One region of the Pseudonocardia sp. ICBG162 genome, then DNA from elsewhere that is predicted to be linked to it. Evidence: predicted binding sites of a transcription regulator. Region 1 holds the regulator's gene; each other region holds the start of a gene.
The links. Region 1 encodes LexA, which represses DNA repair genes until DNA is damaged. Its sites were predicted from a motif close to CGAACACGTGTTCG; they were not measured.

Region 1 (5,631 bases):
ACGGCCACCGACCGCGTACGGGCCGGCGCCGCGGCCGGTGCGGGCCGCGTCAGGGTCGCCGTCGCCCCCGGGGCCGGGTCCGCGATGGTGCAGCGGGGCGTCCGGACCGCGGGGTTCGGACCGCCGGCGGGACCGGACACCGGGACACCGGCCCCGGGGGCGCCGGACACCGGAGCGCGCCGGGAACGGGCGGCGGGGTGACGGGCCACCGACTCGGTCAGTGCGCGCTCGCGCGCCCCGTGGGCGGCCCACCGGTGGGCCGCGCGCGTGGCGGCCGACGAGCCGGCACCGGCCGCACCGGCGAGACCGTCGGCGGCCCGCACCCGCTCCCGGGCGGCGCGCCGGGCGCGCGAGGTGGGGGTGCCGGGCGCCGGGGCGCCGGTCAGGCAGCCGACCGCGCCGTGGTCGCGGATCCGCTCGTCGAGCTCTCGCATGGTTCCTCCTGCCGTCGGACCGCCCGTCCCCCGGACGGTCTCGTCTCCCCCGCTCCCGACCGGCCCTTCCCCGAGCCCGGTCGAACGGGCGTACGAGCGGTGTAGCACCCGGCACCGACAACAACTGCGTTCCCGCAGGTCGTCGCCCGTGCCGGGACGTTCTCAGCGTGGTGCGCCGACCGCGGGCGGCCCGGCCGGGCCGTGGGTGGCGACCGCGACGTCGGCGAGCACCCCGAGCGCGACGACCGCGGCCGCCGAGGCGAGCAGGACACCCGACGCGGCCACCGCACGGCGCACGACGCCCGGCGCCGGGCCGGGACGCACCCCGTCGGTCGTGGTGCGCACCGGGACCCGCCCGATGACCGTCACGTCCCCGATGACCGCCGTACCCACGATCGCCACCCCCGCTGCCGTTCCCGCTGCCGGTCTCCCCCGCGCGGCCGGGCGGCGACGCGGACCGCGTTCGATCGAACCAGTGTTCGATCGAACGCCTGTGCGATGTTGTACCACCGCGGTCCGCCGGAATCCACGACACGCCCCGGGCGACTTCGAACGCATGTTTGGCGAACGGGCCCGCGGCGGCTAGGGTCGTCGCCGTAAGTACCCCGAGGAGGCGAATGCGATGGCAGCGGACGACACCGGACACGGTGGTCCCGGCGTGACCGGCACCGCCGCGGACCGGGGATCCGCGAAGGTCCGGGAGTTCCCCGACCCCGCGGCCGACACCCGCGGCCTGACCCCGCGGCAGAAGAAGGTCCTGGCCGTCATCCGGGACTGGGTGGACCGGTACGGCTACCCGCCCAGCGTCCGCGAGATCGGTGACGCGGTGGGCCTCACGTCCACCTCGTCGGTGCACCACCAGCTCCGCACCCTGGAGCGCAAGGGCTTCCTCCGGCGCGACCCGAACCGCACCCGCGCGGTCGACGTCCGCAGCCCGGAGCAGATCGCCGGTACCGACGGGACGGACTCCGACACCGACACCGACACCGCCGACCTGCGTTCCGCGCGGCCGGCGCCGGCGTTCGTGCCGCTCATCGGCGACATCGCCGCCGGTGGCCCGATCCTGGCCGAGCAGGCCGTGCAGGACGTGTTCCCGCTGCCGCGCGAGATCGTCGGCGAGGGCACGCTGTTCCTGCTCAACGTCAAGGGCGACTCGATGGTCGACGCCGCGATCACCGACGGCGACTGGGTCGTCGTGCGCCAGCAGCCGGTGGCCGAGCAGGGCGAGGTCGTGGCCGCGATGATCGACGGCGAGGCGACCGTGAAGACGTTCCGCCGCAAGGACGGGCACATCTGGCTGATGCCCGCGAACGACGCCTACGACCCGATCCCGGGTGACGACGCGTCGATCCTCGGTCGCGTCGTGGCGGTCCTGCGCCGCCTCTGACCGTCGCGGACGGCGCCCCGTCCCGCGGTCAGCGGGACCGGCGGCGCCGTCCGTGCAGGGACATCGCGACGGCGCCGGCGACCAGCAGCGCCCCGAGCGCCGCGGCCCCGCCCGCGGCGGGCAGCCACGACGGGTACGTGCGGTACTCCGGCACCTCGGCGGGCTGGGGCACGACCGGTGCCCGCGGAACGGTCGCCGCGGTCACCGCGCCCGGGACGACCGTGATCGCCGCCGCGGTCAGGCCCCGCGCCTCGCTCCCGGAGTGCAGCGCGCCCTGGCCGTCCGGGGCGACCGCCTCACCCTGGGCCTCCCCCGGCAACGGCACCGGCAGCGGTGCCCCGCCCAGGGCCTCGACCAGCGCGTCCGCCGTCGCCGGTCCGCCGGCGGGCAGCGGGAACACCCAGGCGTCGGTGTAGGTCCGCAGCACGGCGGCGCGCCCGCCCTCGGCCCCGGCCGGCGAGACCCCGCCGCCGGTGACCGTGCGCGACCCGGCGGCCCCGAGCGGCCCGCCACCGGTGCCGGACCAGGGCAGCACGACCTGGGCCACCCGGCGCAGCTCCACGGGGTCCCCGCCGTCGCGCAGTGGTGCGGCGGGCCGGTAGACCCCGGCGGCCCCGGTGGTCTTGTCGACCAGCAGGGGCACGCCGTCGTCGCCGACCAGCAGGGCCTCGACGTCGCGCGGACCGTCAGGGTGGACGAGGTCGTGCACCCGTGGCGGCCCGGCCGGGGGCAGCACGACGAGCCGGACCGAGCCGCGCTGCGCCCCGTTGTCGCCGGTGTCGGCGAGCCACAGCTCCCCGCCCGGTCCGAGGCCGAGGTCCTCGACGTCGGTGACCGGGACGTCGGCCTGCCGGGTGCCGGTGACCGCGCAGCCGGCCGGGTCCAGGGTGAACGCCCGCGCGGTCCCGCCGCCGTCGACGATGGCGTGGTAGCGCTGCGGGGCCGCGCCGGGCGGGCCCTCGGCGACCAGCCCGGACAGCTCCTCCAACCGCGGGTCGTCGATCGAGCAGACCGGGGTCGCCCCGGGCGGCGGCGCGGCCGCACCCGTGAGCGCACCGGACAGGCAGAGGACCGCGGTCAGGCGGCGGGCCACGACCCCGAGACCCGCTCGCCCGGCCGGTGGGACGCTCAGTGGCCCGCCGCCGTCGCCGGCAGGTCGGTGCCGGTCCCGGTCGGCAGGGCCGAGCCCGCCACCGCGAACGGCAGCACCGCGGTGCCCAGCTCGGGCTTGACCCGCGCCCGGATCCGGGTGCCGTCGGCGGTGTGCTCCTCGGCGAGGATCTCGCCGTCGTCGTGCAGCCGCGCGACCAGCGCACCCTCGGTGTAGGGCAGCAGGAGGTCGACCTCGTACTCCGGGCGCGGCAGGCGCTCGGCGATGCGCTCCCGGAGCTGCGGGATCCCGGCGCCGCTGTGCGCGGAGACGAACACCGCGTCCGGCTGGGCGTGCCGCAGCCGGGCCAGCGCGAGGTCACCGGCCGCGTCGGTCTTGTTGATCACGAGCAGCTCGGGCGGCATCGTGTCGCCCGCGGCCTCCCCGACCTCGACGAGCACCTGGCGGACCGCGGCGATCTGGTCGTCGGGCAGCGGGTCGGACCCGTCGACGACGTGCACCAGCAGGTCGGCCCGGGCGGCCTCCTCCAGCGTGGAGCGGAACGCCTCGACGAGCTGGTGCGGCAGGTGCCGCACGAACCCGACGGTGTCGGTGAGGGTGTAGTCGTGCCCGTCGGGCGTCTGCGCCTTGCGGGTGGTCGGGTCCAGCGTCGCGAACAGCGCGTCCTGCACCAGCACCCCGGCGTCGGTGAGCTGGTTGAGCAGGCTCGACTTGCCCGCGTTGGTGTAGCCGACGATCGCGACAGAGGGGATCTCGTTGCGGCGACGACTGCCGCGCTGGGTCTCGCGGACCTGGCGCATCGCGCCGATCTCGCGGCGCAGCTTCGACATGCGCGCGCGGATCCGGCGCCGGTCCAGCTCGATCTTCGTCTCACCGGGGCCACGGCCACCGATACCGACACCGCCCGCGGCGCGGCCACCGACCTGCCGGGACAGCGCCTCACCCCAGCCGCGCAGCCGCGGCAGCAGGTAGGACAGCTGCGCGAGCTCGACCTGGGCCTTGCCGTCCCGGGAACGGGCGTGCTGGGCGAAGATGTCGAGGATCAGCGCGGTCCGGTCGATGACCTTGACCTTGAGCCGCTCCTCCAGCTGACGGAGCTGGCCGGGTGACAGTTCGCCGTCGCAGATCACGGTGTCGGCGCCGGTGGCGCGGACGGTCCCGAGCAGCTCCTCGACCTTGCCGGAGCCGATGAACGTGGCCGGGTCCGGGCTGGAGCGGCGCTGGACGAGGCCGTCCATCACCTCGGAACCGGCGGTCTCGGCGAGGCGGGCCAGCTCGGTCATCGAGTTCTCGGCCTGCTCGGCCGTGCCCTCGGTCCAGACGCCGACGAGCACGACCCGCTCCAGCTGGAGCTTGCGGTACTCGACCTCGGTGATGTCGGTGAGCTCGGTGGACAGCCCGTGGATCCGGCGCAGCGACGTGCGCTCCTCCAGGTCGAGCTCGCCACCCGTCGGAACCGGGTTCGACGTGGAGGGGGTCACGGAGGGGTGCGTGTGGGCATCAGTCATCTTGACCCCATCCTCCCACGTCGCGGGGCCCGTGTCCGCCCGGATTCGCGGCGCTCAGGCGGGCGCGTCCCACCACGCGCGGTCCAGCTCCCCGGACGCGAGCAGCACGGCCGGGCCGTGCAGCGTCGTGGGCCCGGTCCGCTCGCCGGTACCCGCCTCCACCGTCACCCGCAGCAGGCCGCCCGGGACGGTGACCTGCACGTCGCCGGCGGAGTGCCCGGCGTGCCGCAGCGCGGCGACGGCGGCGGCGACGGTCCCGGTGCCGCAGGAGCGGGTCTCCCCCACGCCGCGCTCGTGCACCCGCATCCGGATGCGGCCGCCGTCGGCGGGACCGTCCAGCGGGGTCAGGAATTCGACGTTCACCCCGTTCGGGAACAGCGCCGGGTCGAACGAGGGCGCGCGGGTCAGGTCGAGGGTGTCCGGGTCGGCCGCGGTGACGCAGGCCAGGTGCGGGTTGCCGACGTCGAGGGCGATGCCGTCGAAACGCGCGTCGCCGCTGGTGGCGACCGACGCCGGGCCGACGCCGACCGTCCCGAGCCCGACCGAGACCCCGTCCGGCCCGACCGCGGTGTCGAGCACCCCGTTGCGGGTGCCGACCGGGCCGCCGGTGGCCCAGCCGCGCTCGTGCAGGTAGCGGGCGAACACGCGCAGGCCGTTGCCGCACATCTCGGCGAGCGAGCCGTCGGCGTTGCGGTAGTCCATGAACCACTCGACGCCGTCGGCGGGCTCACCGACGCCGGGCTCCCCGGCGAGCTTCGCCCAGCGCACGACCCGCAGCACCCCGTCCGCACCGAGGCCGCGGCGGCGGTCGCACAGCGCGGCGACGCGGGCCGGGGTGAGGTCGAGCGCGGCGTCCGGGTCGGGCAGCACCACGAAGTCGTTCTGCGTGCCGTGCCCCTTGCTGAACGCGATACCGCCGGTCATGCCACCAGCCTACGAGCGAGCACCGCGCGCGCCGAGGCCACCAGGTCCGGGTCGGCGCCGTCGAGCCAGTGGATGCGGCGGTCGCGGCGGAACCAGGAGCGCTGGCGGCGCACGAACCGCCGGGTCGCCCGGACCGTCTCCTCCCGGACGCCGGCGAGGTCGGGGTGGGCGGGGTCGCGGTCGAGGGCCTCGATCACCTGCCGGTAGCCCAGCGCGCGGGACGCGGTGCGGCCCTGCGCCAGCCCGTGGCGGAGCAGGGCGCGGGTC
Region 2 (5,631 bases), 370 kb from region 1:
GCCGCTCTACCGCAGCCTGCCCCCGATCCTCGGCGACGAGGGCACCGCCGCCGTGCTGCCGGTGTACCGGCGCTTCTACGGCGACGAGGACGGCTGCCTGGACTGCACGCCCTACCCCGGCGTCCCGGACCTGCTGCGTGCCCTGTCCGCGGCCGGCGTGACGATGGCCCTGGCCACCAGCAAGGGCGAGACCTCGGCGCGCAAGATCCTCGCCCACCACGGCTGGACCGACCTGTTCACCGAGATCGTCGGCGACACCCGCGCCGCGGACCGGCCGACCAAGGGCGCCGTCGTCGCCGAGGCGCTGCGCCGGCTCGGGTCGCCCTCGGGTGCGGACGAGCCGCTGATGGTCGGCGACCGGCTGCACGACGTCGAGGGCGCCGCCGAGCACGGCCTGCGCTGCGTCGGGGCGGGCTGGGGCTACGCCGAGCCGGGCGAGCTGGAGGCCGCGGGCGCCACGACGGTGTACGCCTCCGCCGACGAGCTGCGGGCGGCACTGCTCGGCCACTGAGCTGCGACGTCCGGGTGAACCGGGCACCGACGGCCGCGCATCTGCGGCCGTCGGCAGGGGTCGTGTCCTCAGCTGAGGAGCGCTCCCGCGGGCCCGTCCGTTCGGGCCGTGCGCGTCGAACGGACGGGCCGATATACACCGGACATGACGGTCGCCGCGCTCTACCGCTATCCGGTCAAGTCGATGCTCGGGGAGTCCCTGACCCGGGCCACCATCACCGAACGAGGACTGCTGGGCGACCGCGCCTACGCGGTGCTCGACACGGAGACCGGGAGCATCGCCAGCGCCAAGGTGCCCAAGCGCTGGCTCGGTCTGCTCAGCTTCTCGGCCCGGTTCGTCGCCGAGCCGGTGACCGGGGAGCCGCTGCCGCCGGTCGAGATCACCTTCCCGGACGGCTCGGTCCTGCGCAGCGACGACGAGGGCCTGGACACCGCGCTGTCCGCCGCGCTCGGCCGGGACGTGTCGCTGATCTCGGTGCCGCCGGAGGGCAGCTACTTCGAGGAGCTGTGGCCCGACATCGAGGGCCTCACCCCGCAGCAGCTCGCGCCGCGCAAGCTCATCGAGGACACGACGACCCGGCACGAGGACTCCGGCGAGGTCATCAGCCGGTTCGACATCTCCGCGTTCGGGGCGCCGGGCACGTTCTTCGACCTGTCGTCGCTGCACGTCCTCACCGAGTCCACCCTCGACCGGCTCCGTGAGCTCGCGCCGGAGGCGACCTTCGACCCGCTGCGCTACCGGCCGAACATCGTGCTCCGCGCCGACTCCTCCCCCGACGGCGGCCCCGGCTTCGTCGAGAACGACTGGCCGGGCAGCACGTCGACGATCGGCGACGAGGCCCGCGTCACCTTCTCCTTCGCCACCATGCGGTGCGTCATGACGACGCTCGCCCAGGGCGACCTGCCTAACGACCCGGACACCCTGCGCACGATCGCGAAGAACAACCGCATCGAGATCCCGCAGGTCGGCGGGGTCTGGGCCTGTGCGGGCGTGTACGCCGAGGTCGCCGCGGGCGGGGAGATCGCCGTCGGGGACCCGCACACCGCCCCCGCCCCGGCCTGACCACCACCCGCCCGGCCCGGCCCTCCGCACGGACGCCGCACCCCCGGCGTCGCCGCGGGCTGGGCTGAGCCGCGGGGCGGTCGCCGAGATGCAGCTCAGCGGGGATGCGGGGCACCCCCGGCCCCGCTGAGCTGCATCTCGGCGCGGACGCCGCTCCGCATGGGTTCGCATAGCGAACGCTTGTGCGTCTGTCGTACGCCGCGTACCGTCGTCGGCGACGGAGGTGCGTGATGGACAAGGTGGTGGCATCCGCCGCGGACGCGGTCGCCGACATCGGCGACGGGGCGTCGCTCGCGGTCGGCGGGTTCGGCATGTCCGGGGTTCCGACGGTGCTGATCGCGGCGCTGCTGGAGCAGGGCGCGACGGACCTGGAGACGATCTCGAACAACCTGGGCGTCGACGGCTTCGGCCTCGGCACCCTGCTCGCCGCCGGGCGGATCCGGCGCACGATCGGCTCCTACGTCGGCAACAACAAGGAGTTCGCCCGCCAGTACCTGGCCGGCGAGCTGGAGCTGGAGCTGACCCCGCAGGGCACGCTCGCCGAGCGGCTGCGGGCCGGCGGCGCGGGCATCCCGGCGTTCTACACCCCGGCCGGGGTCGGGACGCTGGTCGCCGAGGGCGGGCTGCCCTGGCGCTACGCCTCCGACGGCTCGGTCGCCGTCGAGTCCCCGGCGAAGGAGACCCGCGAGTTCGACGGCGTGACCTACGTCCTCGAGCGCGCCCTCACCCCGGACTTCGCGCTGGTCCACGCCTGGAAGGGCGACCGGCACGGCAACCTGGTGTTCCGGCGCGCGGCGCGCAACTTCAACCCGGACTGCGCCGCGGCCGGGCGGACCACGATCGCCCAGGTCGAGCACCTGGTCGAGCCCGGGGAGATCGACCCCGACGCGGTGCACACCCCCGGCATCCACGTGCACCGCGTGCTGCACGTCCCCGGCGCCGAGAAGCCGGTCGAGTTCAGGACGGTGCGTTGACATGGCCCTCAACCGTGACGAGATGGCCGCCCGGGTCGCGGCCGAGCTGCCCGACGGCTCCTACGTCAACCTCGGCATCGGCATGCCGACCCTGGTGCCCGGGCACATCCCCGAGGGCCGGACGGTCGTCCTGCACTCGGAGAACGGGATCCTCGGCGTCGGCCCCTACCCCACCGACGACGAGGTCGACGCCGACCTCATCAACGCCGGCAAGGAGACCGTCACCGTCGCCGACGGCGCCGCCTTCTTCGGCTCGGCGGAGAGCTTCGGCCAGATCCGGGCCGGGAAGCTCGACGTCGCCGTCCTGGGCGGGATGGAGGTCGCCGCGAACGGCGACCTCGCGAACTGGGCGATCCCCGGCAAGATGATCAAGGGGATGGGCGGGGCGATGGACCTCGTCCACGGCGCGCGCTCGGTGATCGTGATGATGGACCACGTCTCCAAGGACGGGTCTCCCAAGATCGTCGAGCGGTGCTCGCTGCCGATCACCGGCCTGGGCTGCGTCACAAAGATCGTCACCGACCTGGCCGTGATCGACGTGACGCCGGACGGGCTCGAGCTGGTCGAGACCGCGCCCGGCGTCAGCGCCGACGAGGTGCGGGAGAAGACCGGCGCACCGCTGCGCTGACACCGCCCGCCGGGCGCACCCCCCTCGGTCGCGCCCGGCGGCGGCGCTGCCCTCAGGCGGGCTCGCCCGGCGTGACCGGCAGCCGGGACAGGCCCCGGACCAGCGTCGACTCGCGGTACTCGAGCTCGGACGGCTCGACGGCCAGCGCCAGGTCCGGCCGCTGGGCGATGAGCTTGCCGATCGCCACCCGGCCCTCGGTGCGCGCGAGCTGCGCGCCCAGGCAGAAGTGGATGCCGTGACCGAAGAACACCCCGGACGACGAGTCCCGGGTGATGTCGAGCCGCTCCGGGTCCTCCAGCCACTCCGGGTCCCGGTTCGCCGCGGCGAGCCCGAGCATGACGGTCGACCCGGCCGGGATGGTCACCCCGGAGTACTCGACGTCCTCGCTGGCGAACCGCATCGGGGCGTTCGAGACCGGGGACTCGAAGCGCAGGAACTCCTCCACCGCCGAGGTGATCAGCGACGGGTCGACCTGCAGCCGGGCGCGCTGCTCGGGGTGGGTCAGCAGGGCGAGCACGCCGTTGCCGATCAGGTTGACCGTGGTCTCGTGCCCGGCGATGAGCAGCAGCGTCGCCATCGCGACGAGCTCCTCGGACGACAGGCGGTCGCCGTCGGCGTCGCTGACGGCGAGCAGGCCGGACAGCAGGGCGTCGTCGGGCTCGGTGCGCTTGTGCTCGATCAGCTCGGCGAGGTAGCCGTTCAGGCTGCCCATCGCGGCGAACTTCTCCTCCTGCGGAGAGTCGTCGACCATCACCGACGACCACGCGGAGAACCTGTCGCGGTCCTCGGCCGGGACGCCCAGCAGCTCGCAGATGACCAGCACCGGGACGAGGAACGCGTACTGGCGCATGAGGTCGACGGGGCCCTCGGCGGGCAGCGCGTCGAGCAGCTCCTGGGTGATCTCCTCGACCCGGGGCTGCAGGTCGTTCATCCGCCGCACGGTGAACGAGCGGCCGACGAGCTTGCGCAGCCGGGTGTGGTCCGGCGGGTCCATCAGGATCATCATCGGGATCGGCGCGGCCGGCTGGCCCTCGCGCTGGTCGGCGGGGAGCGTGTACCGCCAGTCCTTGCTCAGCCGCGGGTCGACGAACGCCGCGCGGACATCGGCGTAGCGGCTGATCAGCCACGCCTTCCCGTCCGGCAGTGCGAGCTCCCGCACCGGCTCCTCGGTGCGCAGGGCCGCGTAGGCGGGGTGCGGGTCGGTCCAGAAGTCGCCCGAGAACAGGTCGTGCGTCTCGGTGCCGGTGGTGGTCAGCGCCATGGGGACCATGGTGCCAGCCATGGGTAAGCGACCGCTTACGTCAGTCGTGTGACCGAGCACACAGCGGGGTCGAGCCCGACGTCGGCCGGGGCCGGGTGGCCCAGGACGACCGACGCGGCCAGCGCCGCCAGCGCCGGGGCGGACTCGATGCCCGACCCGCCCTGCCCCGCGATGAAGAAGAAGCCCGGGTGCTCCGGGCGCGCGCCCAGCACCGGGGCACGGTCGGGGGCGAAGGTCCGCAGCCCCGCCCACGCGGTCCGGACCGACCGCAGCCCGAGCGTGGTCACCGAGCCCACCCGGTCCAGGGCGAGGGCGACGTCGAGCTCCTCGGGCCGCGCGTCGCCCGGCTCGGCCGGGGTCTCGTCGGCCGGGGAGACCAGCACGATGTCCGCCTCGGCCTTGAGGTACCAGCGCTCCGCGGCGTCGGCGATCATCGGCAGGACGGCACCGTCGACGGTGAGCACCGACGGGTCACCGACCGGGCAGGCGGCGATCGTGCGCCGGTACGGGGTCAACCCGGCGCCGGGCACACCGGCCAGCGCCGCCACCGCGTCGGCCCAGGCCCCGGCCGCATCGACGACCACTCCCGCCCGCACCCGGTGCCCGGCGGTCGTCGTCGCGCTCCAGCCGGAGCCGTCCCGGTCCAGCGCGGCCACCCGGGCGCCGCGCAGCACGGTGCCGCCGCGGGCGCGCAGCCCGCGCCGATAGCCGTCGTGCAGGGCCGCGGTGTCGACGTCGCAGGCACCGGCGGTCCACGCGGCCGCACGCGGGGCACGGCGCAGCACCGGCGCGCGTCGCCACGCCTGCGCGGGGTCCAGGGCGACCGGGGCGCCGGACTCGCCGTGCTGCTCGCGCAGCGTCGTGGCGAGACGGTCGGCGGCCTGCTCGTCGTCGGCGAGGTGCAGGACCGGGCGCGGGGACAGCAGCGGCGGCGTCCCGAGCTGCTCGGGCAGCGCGGCGAACCGCGGCCCGGAGGCGTCGATCAGCGCGCGGAACGGGCCGGAGCCGTGACCGGGGATGTAGGTGGCGGCCGAGCGGGCGGTGGAGTGGACCGGCAGGTCCTGCTCGGCCTCGGTCAGCACGACGCGGGCGTGCGCGGCCAGCTCCCACGCGACCGACACCCCGGCGATGCCGCCGCCGACCACCAGCACGTCCGCCGTCTCCATGCCCGCGACGATAGGTCGGCGGCACCGGG
Region 3 (5,631 bases), on a different contig from region 1:
TTCTCGTTGCCCGCGGGCCGGCGGACGACCTCGCCGACGACCTGGATGCAGAACTCGGAGCGCAGCCGGTGGGCCCGCTCGGCCATCTCGCCCTCGCGGAACACGACCTGGGCCGATCCGGAGCGGTCCCGCAGGTCGATGAAGATCACGCCACCGTGATCGCGGCGGCGGGCCACCCATCCGGCGAGGGTCACGGTCTGGCCGGCGTTCTCGGCACGCAGCGTGCCGACGGGATGGGTTCGCATCACGGCGGTCAAGGCTATCGGCACCCCCCGGGCCGCCTGCCACCAGGTTTCCGGCGGGTTCTCACAGCAGGCTCAGCTGCCCGTCGCCGGGCTCCGCCGCCCGCGGCGCCGCGACCGGCTGCCGGGTCCACCCCGGGTCGCGCGGGTTCGGTTCGGGCCGGTCCAGGCCGTGCCGGGCCAGCAGCGGGGCGACCCGCCGGGCCAGAGCCCCGCGGTAGTCCCGGGTGGCGTAGGCCCCGCCGCGGTAGAGCCGCTCGTAGCGCGGCAACAGCGCGGGGTGGGTCCGCCCCAGCCAGGCCAGGAACCACTCCCGGGTCCCGGGACGCAGGTGCAGCGCGAGCACCGTGGCCCGGCTCGCCCCGGCGGCGGCGATCTCGCCCAGCAGGGCGTCGAGCGCCTCGGTGGAGTCGGTCAGCCACGGCAGCACCGGGGCCACCATGACCCCGCAGGGCAGGCCGGCGTCGGTGATCCGGCGGACCAGGTCGAGGCGGGCCCGCGGGCTCGGGGTGCCCGGCTCCAGGTGCGACTGCAGCTCCCGGTCCAGCAGCGCGATCGACACCCCGGTGCCGACGCGGACGTCGGCGTTCGCGGCCGCGAGCAGCGGAAGGTCCCGGCCCAGCACGGTGCCCTTGGTGAGGATGGAGAACGGCGTGCCGGAGCGGGCCAGCGCGGTGATCACCCCGGGCATCAGCCGGTAGCGGCCCTCCGCCCGCTGGTAGGGGTCGGTGTTGGTGCCCATCGCGACGTGCTCGCGCCGCCACGACGGCCGGGCCAGCTCCCGCTCCAGCACCCGCGCGACGTTCACCTTGACCACGATCTGGGAGTCGAAGTCCGCGCCCGCGTCGAGGTCGAGGTAGGTGTGGGTGTTGCGGGCGAAGCAGTTGTGGCTGACCACCCCGGCGGCGACGAAGTCCCCCGTGCCGGTGGTGATGTCGACCATCGGGCGGAGGGTGCCGGTGTCGCGGACCGCCACCACCCGCGGCGCTCCCCCGGGCGGCTCCTCGACGCGGGCACCGCCGACGTCGCGCACCCGGGCCACGGCCGGGTCGGTCACCGCGACCAGCCGCAGCTGCTCGGCGACCCCGCCCAGCACCCGCAGCGCCCGCACCCCGGGCCGGGCCGACGGCTCCGAGGCCACCCGGAACCCGAGCCGGCGCAGCGCGTCGACGCAGGCGCGGGCGAGCTCCTCGTCGCCGGGCACGATCCGCAGCACCCCGGCGGAGACCTCACCGCAGGCGTCGACGATCCCGCCGACGAACCCGGCCGACCAGCCGCGGGCGGGCCGCTGCGGCCAGGCCGTCGGCGACGGCGCGGGTGCCGCGAGCATCCCGGCGGCCACAGGCACCGGCCGTGCGGTCAGCAGGTGGTGGGCGCGGGCGAGCGCCTCCAGCTCGACCCAGCCGGTCGGGAACGGCTCGGCCCGCACCCGGCCGCGCACCGCGTCGGCCCGGACCAGCCCGCAGAGCCAGCCCTCGGCGTACCCGTCGGGCCGGGGCCCGCCCGGGACCGCGGCCGCACCGGGCCCGACCAGCGCCGTCCCCGGGCTCAGGTGCGGCCGGTCCGCCGAGGACCGGCAACGCCCCGGGCGCACGTGCGCCCAGCCGGAGGTGGTGAGGAAGCGGTGCTCGGCGGAGGTGACGAGCCGCGTGCCGTCGTCGAGGGTCACCTCCTGGGCACGGCGCCGCGTCGACCAGCGCGCGAGCACCGGGGTCCGGACGAAGCGGCGCCGCCCGCCGCCGTCGGTGACGGTGCCGACCACCTCGTCCCCCGGGCGCAGCTCCCCGATGGGCCGCGACCGGCCGTCGGCGGTGAGCACCGGGGTGTCCGGGACGAGGCAGTAGGTGCAGGCGTGCGAGCAGCCGCGGTAGGGGTTGACCGTCCAGCCGAACGGCACCGGCGACGACGACGGCACCCGGTTCAGCACCGAGCGCGCCTCGACCTCGTGGAACACCGTGTCCGCGAACCCGGGCGTGCGCACCGAGCGCAGCAACCCCCGCATCCCCGGCAGCGCCGTCGCGTTCCCGACACCGTCCGCCCCGACCTGCTGTCCGTCCCATCGCACCGCTCCAGTCGAACACAAGTTCGAACATCGGACAACCGGTCGTCGCCGGGCGGTCGCGTCCGGGCGAACGGCACCCCGCCAGGCGAAGATCGTTTGCAAGGATGCGGACGTGCCCCCGCCCCCGCCCGTCCCGCGCGACCCGTCCGCCCCCGACGGCGGGCGGCCCGCCGCCCCGCGGACGGGTGGGCGGCGGCGCGCCGAGGACCGGCCCCCGGGCGCCTCGGGCGGGCACCGGCTCCCGGCTGGCGAACCGGCGCGACACCGGGCACGTCAGGCACCCTCCCCGCGCCGTCCGGCCCCCGTGGAGAACCGCCCCGGGCCCGCACCGGCGGGCGGCGCGGCGGCGGACCCCGCCGACGGCACCGAGACCGGTCCGATCCCCCACCCCGGGCACCCGGGCGGCTGGGGCGACTGCCCCGGCCAGGCCGACCTCGGCGCGGCACCCGGCCCGGCGGCCCCGCCCGACCCCCGCCGGGGACACGGGCAGGGGCACCCACAGGGACACGGCCACGGACACGGACATGGCGCCGCCTCCCCCGCCGGGCGACGGGTGCGCAGGCTGCTGGTCGCGCTGCTCGTGCCGTGCGCGCTCGCGACGCTCGCCGGGGTGGCCCTGCTCTGGCCGGGCGCGACCCCGGTCCCGGAGATCCCGCCCACCCAGCAGGTGCACGGCACCGTCACCGCGGTGCAGGTCGCGGACTGCTCCCCCGGCGCCGGGGACCGTCGCTGCACCGGGGTGACGGTCGCACTGTCCGACGGACCGCGCGCCGGACGGGACCTGGTGCAGCTGGTGCCGAACGAGCCGTCGACGCCGCGGTTCGCGGTGGACGACCCGGTCACGCTGTCCTGGTCGGGCGCGAACCCCGACGACGCGGGCTCCTACCAGCTCGTGGACTTCCAGCGCGGCGCCCCGCTGGGGTGGCTGGCGGCGGCGTTCGCACTGGCCGTCGTCGTACTGGGGCGGCTGCGCGGGTTCGCGGCGCTGGTCAGCCTGGCGCTGAGCTTCGTCATCCTGCTGTGGTTCGTGCTGCCGGCGATCCTGTCCGGCGGCTCCCCGCTCGCGGTCGCCGTCACCGGCGCCTGCCTGATCATGTTCGTGGTGCTGTACCTGACCCACGGGTTCACCGCGCGGACCTCGTGCGCGGTGCTCGGCACGCTGGCCTCGCTCGCCCTGATCGGGGTGCTCGGCTACCTGTTCACCGTCACCTCGCGGCTCACCGGGCTCGACGACACCACCGCCACCCTGATCGGCACGCTCGGCCCCGGCGTGCCGATCGACCCGCGCGGCCTGGTGCTGGCCGGGCTGGTGATCGGCGCGCTCGGGGCGCTCGACGACGTCACCGTCACCCAGGCCTCCGCGGTGTGGGAACTGGGCGCGGCGAACCCCGAGCTGGGGGTGCGCGAGCTGTTCGCGGCCGGGATGCGGATCGGGCGCGACCACGTCGCGTCCGCGGTGAACACCCTGGTGCTGGCCTACGCCGGCGCCGCGCTCCCGCTGCTGCTGCTGTTCACGGTGGCGGCGGGCGGCGTGACCCAGGTGCTCACCAGCCAGGACGTGGCGACCGAGATCGTGCGGACCCTGGTGGGCAGCATCGGGCTGGTCGCCGCCGTCCCGGTGACGACCGGGCTGGCCGCGCTGGTCGTCGGCCGGCGCTGAGTCCGGTCCGGCGACCTAGCCGGCGGGCTGGAGCACGAAGTCGTAGCGGGCCTCGTACCAGGGGACCTCGCTGTGCCCGCCGTCCGGCGTGGGGCCGGGCTCGCGGCGGGTGAAGCCGACGACGAGCTCGCGCTTGACCCCGAACACGACGTCGGAGTCGAGGAACTCGGTGCCCTCCCGGAACAGGTGGGTGATCAGCGGCTCGTAGCCGGGCACGGCCAGCAGGAAGTGGATGTGCGCGGGCCGCATCGGGCTGATGTCGGTGCGCGAGACGAGGTCGCCGACGGGGCCGTCCATCGGGATCGCGTAACCGAGCGGGGCGATGGTGCGCAGGCAGTAGCCGCCGTCGTCGCCGGTGGTGTACTTCGCGCGCAGCCGGGCCTCGTCGACGTCGAGCTGGGCCTCGTAGGTGCCGTCGGCGTCGGACTGCCAGACGTCGAGGACGGCTCCGGTCACCGGGGTGCCGTCGAGCGCGCGGACGCTGCCGTGCACGAACAGCGGGTCGCCGGGCAGCCCGTCGGACATGTCCTCGCCGGAGGCCTTCTCCGGGGAGCCGTCGATGTGGAACGGGCCGAGCACCGTCGCCGGGGTCGCGGCCGGGTCGAGCCGGTGGTTCTGCTGGACGACGAGCATCGACAGCCCGAGCACGTCGGAGGCCAGGATGAACTCCTCGCGCTTGTCGTCGGAGATCTGCCCGGTGGCGGTCAGCCAGCGCACCGCGGCCATCCACTCGTCCTCGGTGAGGCGGGTCTCGCGGGCGAAGTCGTGCAGGTGCCGCACCAGGGCGGTCATCAGCTCGGCGGTGCGCGGGTCGTGCGCGGTCGCCCAGCGCGCGACGGCGGCGTCGGTGATCGTGTCCTCGGTGACGGTGGTGGGCTGCGTCATCGCAGGTCTCCCTCGGGCTCGTACGGGTCGGGGTCGACGGACCGGTTGTGCAGGTCCACCGACAGGAAGATGTCGTTCGCGACGGGGTGGCGCAGCTCCTCGGCGAGCTGGCCGATCAGGCCCGCGGTGCGGGCGAGCAGGGCGAAGCCGCGCAGCAGCTCCAGCGGCAGCCCGAGGTCGGCGAGCGCGGCGCCGCAGACCCCGGCGCCGTTGAGCGGCAGGGTGCGGCCGAGAACCTGCGAATGCACCCGGCCGATCGCGGCGAACAGGCTCAGGTGGTCGCCGAGCAGGCCCTCCTCGGCGGCGATCGCGAACAGCCGCGGGGTGCGGGGGTCGCCGTCCTTGTGGACGTGGTGGCCCAGGCCCGGCACGAACCGCTTCGCCGCCCGCTGGGCGGTGACGATCTCCAGCGCGACGGCGTCCCAGCCGTCGTCGGTGGTCGGGCGCTCGGCGGGCAGGTGGTCGTGCAGGAAGCGGCCGCAGTCCTCGGTGACGCCGAGGAAGCGCGACCCGCCCCCGAGCAGCCCGGCGGCGAGCGCGCCCTGCACCGAGTCCGGCGCGGACAGGTGGGTGAGCCGGGTGACGATCGCGGTCGGGGTGAACCCGTGGTCGGCCAGCGCGGCCAGCACCGCCTCGAACACCCGGGTCTCGCCGGGGGTGGGCCGGCGCTGGGTGGCCAGCCAGAACGCGAGCTCGCCGAACCCGACCGAGCCCATGACGTCGTCGGCGAGGTCGTGGCCGAGCAGGGTGATGGTGTCCTTCGTCGAGGCACCCAGGGCGGT
Region 4 (5,631 bases), on a different contig from region 1:
GCATGTGAGCCGGGCGGCCCGGTCGGCGAGATCACGAATCGGTCACGTAACGTCGGTACCAGGCCGGATCGACGACGCCCCGCGCCGGACGGCGGCACGACCGTGTCTGCCGGGACGTGGACACGAGGGGTTTCCGAGGTGCTGAGCGAGCGCGAGAACCGTCGACTGCACGAGATCGAGGTGCAGCTGCGACTGACCGACCCGCGACTGGTCCGCCGGTTCTCCGCACTGAACGCCGCACTGCACGCCCCGGCCCGCCACGGCGGACGGCTGCTCGCCGGGTTCGCCCGCGACCGGCGCACCGTGCACGGCTCGGGCCCGTTCCCGACGATGCTGCTGGGGATCGCGCTGGTCGTGCTGCTGCTCGGTGCCGTGCTGGTGAGCGTGCCGGTCGTCGTCGCGGGGATCCTCGTGGCCGGCCTCGCCCTGGCCGTCGCGGCCACCACCGGGCCGCAGGCGCACCCCGGGACCGCCTGACCCGGCACCCCCGCACCGCGCACCGCGCGGTGCCTCCCCGGCGGAACCGCGCAGTGACCGGTGCCTCCCCGGACGGACGGGGTGGCCGTGGCGCGCGGTCGCGCGACCGGCGGCCTCAGCCGTGGGCGAGGTCGGAGAACCGGCTGTAGTGCAGCTGGTGGGCGACGGTGATCGTCGTGGTCGGGCCGTTACGGTGCTTGGCCAGGATCAGGTCGGCCTCACCGGCACGCGGGTCGTCCTGCTCGAACGCGTCGGGGCGGTGCAGCAGCACCACCATGTCCGCGTCCTGCTCGATCGAGCCGGACTCACGCAGGTCCGACAGCATCGGCCGCTTGTCGGTGCGCTGCTCGGGACCACGGTTCAGCTGGCTCATGGCCACCACCGGGACCTCGAGCTCCTTGGCCAGCAGCTTGATCTGCCGGGAGAACTCCGAGACCTCCTGCTGACGGGACTCGACCTTGCGGCCCGAGGTCATCAGCTGCAGGTAGTCCAGGATGATCAGCTTCAGGTCGTAGCGCTGCTTCATCCGGCGCGCCTTGGCCCGGATCTCCATCAGCGTCAGGTTCGGCGAGTCGTCGATGTAGAGCGGCGCCTCGGAGATCTCCGACATCCGCCGCGCCATCCGCGTCCAGTCCTCGTCCGACATCCGGCCGGCGCGCATGTCGGCCAGCCGGATCCGGGCCTCCGCGGACAGCAGACGCATGACGATCTCGGACTTGCTCATCTCCAGCGAGAAGAACGCGCTGGTCATGCCGTTCTTGATGGAACAGGAGCGGGCGAAGTCCAGACCCAGGGTCGACTTGCCCAGACCCGGCCGGGCCGCGACGACGACCATCTGGCCCGGGTGCAGACCGTTGGTGACCTGGTCGAGGTCGGCGAAGCCGGTCGGCACACCCGTGGACTGGCCGCCCCGGGAGGCGATCGCGTCGATCTCGTCCATCGTGGGCTGGAGGAGCTCCTCCAGCACCGTGTAGTCCTCGGTGGTGGTGCGCTCGGTGACCTCGTAGACCGCGGCCTGGGCCCGGTCCACCGCGTCGTCGACGTCGCCGCCGTCGGCACCGTGGTAGCCGAGCTGCACGATCCGGGTGCCGGCCTCGACCAGCCGCCGCAGGACCGCCTTCTCGCCGACGATCTCGGCGTAGTACGCCGCGTTCGCCGCGGTGGGCACGGTCGCGATGAGGGTGTGCAGGTAGGGCGCGCCGCCGAGGCGGACGAGCTCACCGCGCCGCTGCAGCTCCGCCGAGACGGTCACCGCGTCCGCGGGCTCGCCACGGCTGTAGAGGTCCAGGATCGTCTCGTAGACGGTCTGGTGGGCGGGCCGGTAGAAGTCCTCCGGCTGCAGGACCTCCACGACGTCGGCGATCGCGTCCTTGCTCAGCAGCATGCCGCCGAGCACCGACTGCTCGGCCGTGAGGTCCTGCGGGGGCTGACGGTCGAACGTGGCGCCCTCGCCGGGTCCGGAGGCCTTCTCGCCGTCACGGACCGCACGGGGCTTGTTGCCGGGACGATCGTCCGTCAGAGCCATACGCAGCGTCACCCCCGGTGGACACAGTACCGAACGCACGTTCGACGCGCGAGTGGTACGTGCTGCCCACCCGCGACCGTCGTCGGTGATCTGCCGGCCGGCGCGGTGCCCGACGGACCGCGGCGGGCGCGGCCCGGGGAGCAAGGCGCTCGCGTACCGGTACGGCCGACACTAGGTCGGCCGTACCGCCCGTGGCGAACCGGCCTGGTGATCGAACTGGGGATGAACTGTGCACGGATGCCGCCCGTCCCGGGACCGTGCTGGGGACAACCTGGGGACAGCGCAGCGGAATGGGCCGTCTGCGCAGGTCAGAGGCATACTCACAGCTGTGGACAACTTTGCTCTGGCGTGTCGTCGCACGCCGCGTACGGGCGTGTCGGAGCGCCCGGCGGACCGCTCACCGCCCGGCGCGTCCACAGGCCCGCCCGACGAGTGGGTCGTCACCGCACGGCGTGTCGGCTGCGTGACAAGGCATCCGGTGTGGGGTCGTCCGATCGGTGTCGATCGTCCATCCGGGACTGCGCACCGTGTGCACGACGCCCCTCCGGCCGGCCCCGGACACGCGAAAGGGCGGCGCCCGGAGCACATGGCTCCGGACACCGCCCTGTTCACGCTCGGTGGTCGTACGACCACCGGACCGCTCAGCTCGCGACGACCGCGATCGGCAGCTCGGTGGTGACCTCCGGGTGCAGGCGGACCTGCACCTGGTGCTTGCCCAGGGTCTTGAGGTGACCCGGGACGTCGATGCTGCGCTTGTCCAGCAGCGGGCCGCCGGCCGCCTTGACGGCGTCGACGACCTGGGCCGGCGTGATCGAGCCGAACAGACGGCCGGTGTCGCCGGCCTTGGCCGGGACGGTCACGTTGATGTTGCGCAGCTGCGAGTCGACCTGCTGGGCGTGGCCCAGGTCGCGGATCTCGCGGGTCTTCTGGGCCCGGCGGATCTGCTCCACCTGCTTCTCGGCGCCACGGGTGGCGACGACCGCGAGCTTGCGCGGGAGCAGGTAGTTGCGGCCGTAGCCGTCCTTGACCTCGACGATGTCACCCGGGGCACCCAGGTTCGGGACGTCGGCGTTGAGGATGAGCTTCATGTGTCTCCCCTTCCTCAGCGAGCGGTCGAGGTGTACGGCAGCAGGGCGACCTCACGGGAGTTCTTCACCGCGACGGCGACGTCCCGCTGGTGCTGCCGGCAGTTGCCGGTGACCCGACGGGCACGGATCTTGCCGCGGTCGGAGATGAACTTCCGCAGCAGACCGGTGTCCTTGTAGTCGATCAGCTGGGCCTTGTCCTTGCAGAAAGCGCAGACCTTCTTCTTCGGCTTGCGCACGATGGCCTTGGCCATGGTGGTGCTCCTGGAGATCGTCCTCCGCCCGTCACGGGCGGAGAGGTACGTGGATCAGAAGGGGGGCTCGTCGTCGGACGCGGCGCCACTGCCCGCGGGCGGGGCCGAACCCCAGGGGTCGTCATAGCCGCCGCCGGAGTTGCCTCCACCGCCGGAACCGCCGCCCTGTCGGGCGCCACCGCCGCCGCCACCGTCGTAGCCACCGCCGCCGCCACCGAAGCCACCGGAGCCTCCGCCCCGGTTGACCTTGTTGACCTTGGCGGTCGCGTAGCGCAGGGACGGGCCGACCTCGTCGACCTCCATCTCCACGACGGTGCGCTTCTCGCCTTCCTTGGTCTCGAACGACCGCTGGCGCAGACGACCCTGGACCACGACGCGCGCGCCGCGGGTCAAGGACTCGGCGACGTTCTCCGCCGCCTGGCGCCAGATGTTGCAGCGCAGGAAGAGCGCCTCGCCGTCCTTCCACTCGCCGGACTGGCGGTCGAAGGTGCGCGGGGTGGACGCCACGGTGAAGTTGGCGACCGCGGCGCCGGACGGGGTGAACCGCAGCTCGGGATCCGCCGTCAGGTTGCCCACGACGGTGATGACGGTCTCGCCGGCCATGACGGCTCCAATCAGCCGGCGGCGGGCGCCGGCGTGCGGGTGACGTCCTTGCGCAGGACCTTGGTGCGCAGCACGGACTCGTTCAGACCCAGCTGGCGGTCCAGCTCGGTGACGGTGGCCGGCTCAGCGGTGATGTCGAGGACCGCGTAGATGGCCTCGCCCTGCTTCTTGATCTCGTAGGCCAGGCGGCGCTTGCCCCAGACCTCGATCTTCTCGACCGATCCGCCGTCGTTCTTCACGACGGTGAGGAACTGCTCCAGGGACGGCTGCACAGTGCGCTCGTCCAGGCCGCCGTCGAGGATGACCATGACCTCGTAATGACGCATGAGAACCACTCACCTCCTATGGACTCGAAACGGTCACGGCCCGGACGGCCGTGACAGGAGGTTCTCAGTGCACCCCGACAGTTTCCGGCGGATGCGCGGGAGCTGCGGGGATGCCGGTACAGCCTAGCAACGGCCGTTCCGGCCCCGACCTGCGGGTACGCGGTTCCCCAGATCGCTGGGATGGGTTCGGGCCGTGCCCGCGGAGACGCTGGTCGTCGTACGGGTGCCCGGTCCGCGGGCGCCGACGACCACGGGGGAGAGCTCGTGTCCGGCACCACCCACTTCCGCAGCCACGCCTGGATCCTGTCCGGGCTCATGAACACACCGGGGATCCTGGTCCTGGCCGACGGACGGCTGTCGTTCGTCGCCGACACCGGCCCCGTCTTCGACGAGCCGCTCGACGCCGTCACCGACGTCCGTTTCCCCTGGTACGAGTTCGGCGGGGGCTTCCGCGCCACCGTCGCCGGGCAGCGGCGGCGGATCGCGCTGGTCCGCCCGAACGGCGCCGACACCGCGACCGCGGCCCTGTTCGACACCGCCGTGGGCGAGGCGTTCGTCGCGAGCCGGGCGGTGCACGACATCGCCACCGGGCGCACCGCGGGGAAGTCCTGGCGGGCGCTGCTGACCGGCGGTGCGGCGTGAGCGCGCCGCGGGTCCTCGCCGCGCTCGTGGCGGCCGCGGGGCTGCTGGCGGCGGCGGGCTGCTCCTCGTCGGTGCCGCGCGACCAGGTCGCCTCGACCATCGCGACCCAGCTGGGCGGGCAGGGCGTGGCGATCGACGCCGGCACCGTGACCTGCCCGTCCGACCTGGCCGCCGAGGTCGGGCGGACCCTGCGCTGCGAGTTCACCACCGGCGGCCAGCCGGTCGACGCCGTGGCCGCGGTCAGCGCCGTCGACGGCGGCACGGTGAACTTCGACATCACCACCGAGGCCCGGCCGGTGTCGCCGGAGGTGCTGGCGAGGACCGTCGGTGAGCAGGTCACCGCATCCATGGGCCGGCCGGTCGAGACCACGACCTGCGACGGCGAGCTGGCCCCGCGCCCCGGCGCCGTGCAGACCTGCACCCTTACCGTCGGCGGCGAGCAGCTGCCGGCCCGGGTGACCGTGACCTCGGTGGAGGGCGGCCTGGTGAACTTCTCGATCGCCGACGCCTGACCGGCGGCCGACGGCTGTCGGGGGTCCTCGCTACCGTGCCCGTATGCAGATCGGAGCACACGTCCGCGACGCCGAGGACCCCCTGGCCGCGGCCGCCGAGGTCGGCGCCGAGGTGATCCAGCTGTTCCTGTCCGACCCGCAGGGCTGGAAGAAGCCGCCGCCGCACCCACGGGCGGCGGAGCTGGCCGCGTCGGACGTCGCGGTGGT

Region 2: KPL60_RS15490 (CoA transferase subunit A) is a predicted target of LexA. The motif match lies at 1,747-1,760, and genes of this name have one in related genera.
Region 3: KPL60_RS04230 (intein-containing Rv2578c family radical SAM protein) is a predicted target of LexA. The motif match lies at 2,317-2,330, and genes of this name have one in related genera.
Region 4: dnaB (replicative DNA helicase) is a predicted target of LexA. The motif match lies at 2,033-2,046, and genes of this name have one in related genera.

Annotation. Positions count from the first base shown of each region.
Region 1 is NZ_JAHLJD010000017.1:664,326-669,956, forward strand. It holds gene KPL60_RS17215 (hypothetical protein) at 1-434, opposite strand, end outside; gene KPL60_RS17220 (hypothetical protein) at 597-827, opposite strand; gene lexA (transcriptional repressor LexA) at 1,057-1,821, shown strand; gene KPL60_RS17230 (hypothetical protein) at 1,850-2,914, opposite strand; gene hflX (GTPase HflX) at 2,950-4,440, opposite strand; gene dapF (diaminopimelate epimerase) at 4,495-5,364, opposite strand; gene miaA (tRNA (adenosine(37)-N6)-dimethylallyltransferase MiaA) at 5,361-5,631, opposite strand, start outside.
Region 2 is NZ_JAHLJD010000017.1:294,933-300,563, forward strand. It holds gene KPL60_RS15480 (HAD hydrolase-like protein) at 1-511, shown strand, start outside; gene KPL60_RS15485 (MOSC domain-containing protein) at 656-1,573, shown strand; gene KPL60_RS15490 (CoA transferase subunit A) at 1,804-2,547, shown strand; gene KPL60_RS15495 (3-oxoacid CoA-transferase subunit B) at 2,549-3,175, shown strand; gene KPL60_RS15500 (cytochrome P450) at 3,228-4,436, opposite strand; gene KPL60_RS15505 (FAD-binding oxidoreductase) at 4,472-5,602, opposite strand.
Region 3 is NZ_JAHLJD010000013.1:186,630-192,260, reverse strand. It holds gene aspS (aspartate--tRNA ligase) at 1-248, opposite strand, end outside; gene KPL60_RS04230 (intein-containing Rv2578c family radical SAM protein) at 307-2,307, opposite strand; gene KPL60_RS04225 (YibE/F family protein) at 2,609-3,964, shown strand; gene KPL60_RS04220 (dioxygenase) at 3,980-4,849, opposite strand; gene KPL60_RS04215 (citryl-CoA lyase) at 4,846-5,631, opposite strand, start outside.
Region 4 is NZ_JAHLJD010000031.1:1,343,033-1,348,663, forward strand. It holds gene KPL60_RS31265 (DUF3040 domain-containing protein) at 139-477, shown strand; gene dnaB (replicative DNA helicase) at 593-2,002, opposite strand; gene rplI (50S ribosomal protein L9) at 2,644-3,090, opposite strand; gene rpsR (30S ribosomal protein S18) at 3,105-3,341, opposite strand; gene KPL60_RS31285 (single-stranded DNA-binding protein) at 3,396-3,944, opposite strand; gene rpsF (30S ribosomal protein S6) at 3,956-4,270, opposite strand; gene KPL60_RS34960 (hypothetical protein) at 4,535-4,912, shown strand; gene KPL60_RS34965 (DUF4333 domain-containing protein) at 4,909-5,424, shown strand; gene KPL60_RS31305 (deoxyribonuclease IV) at 5,468-5,631, shown strand, end outside.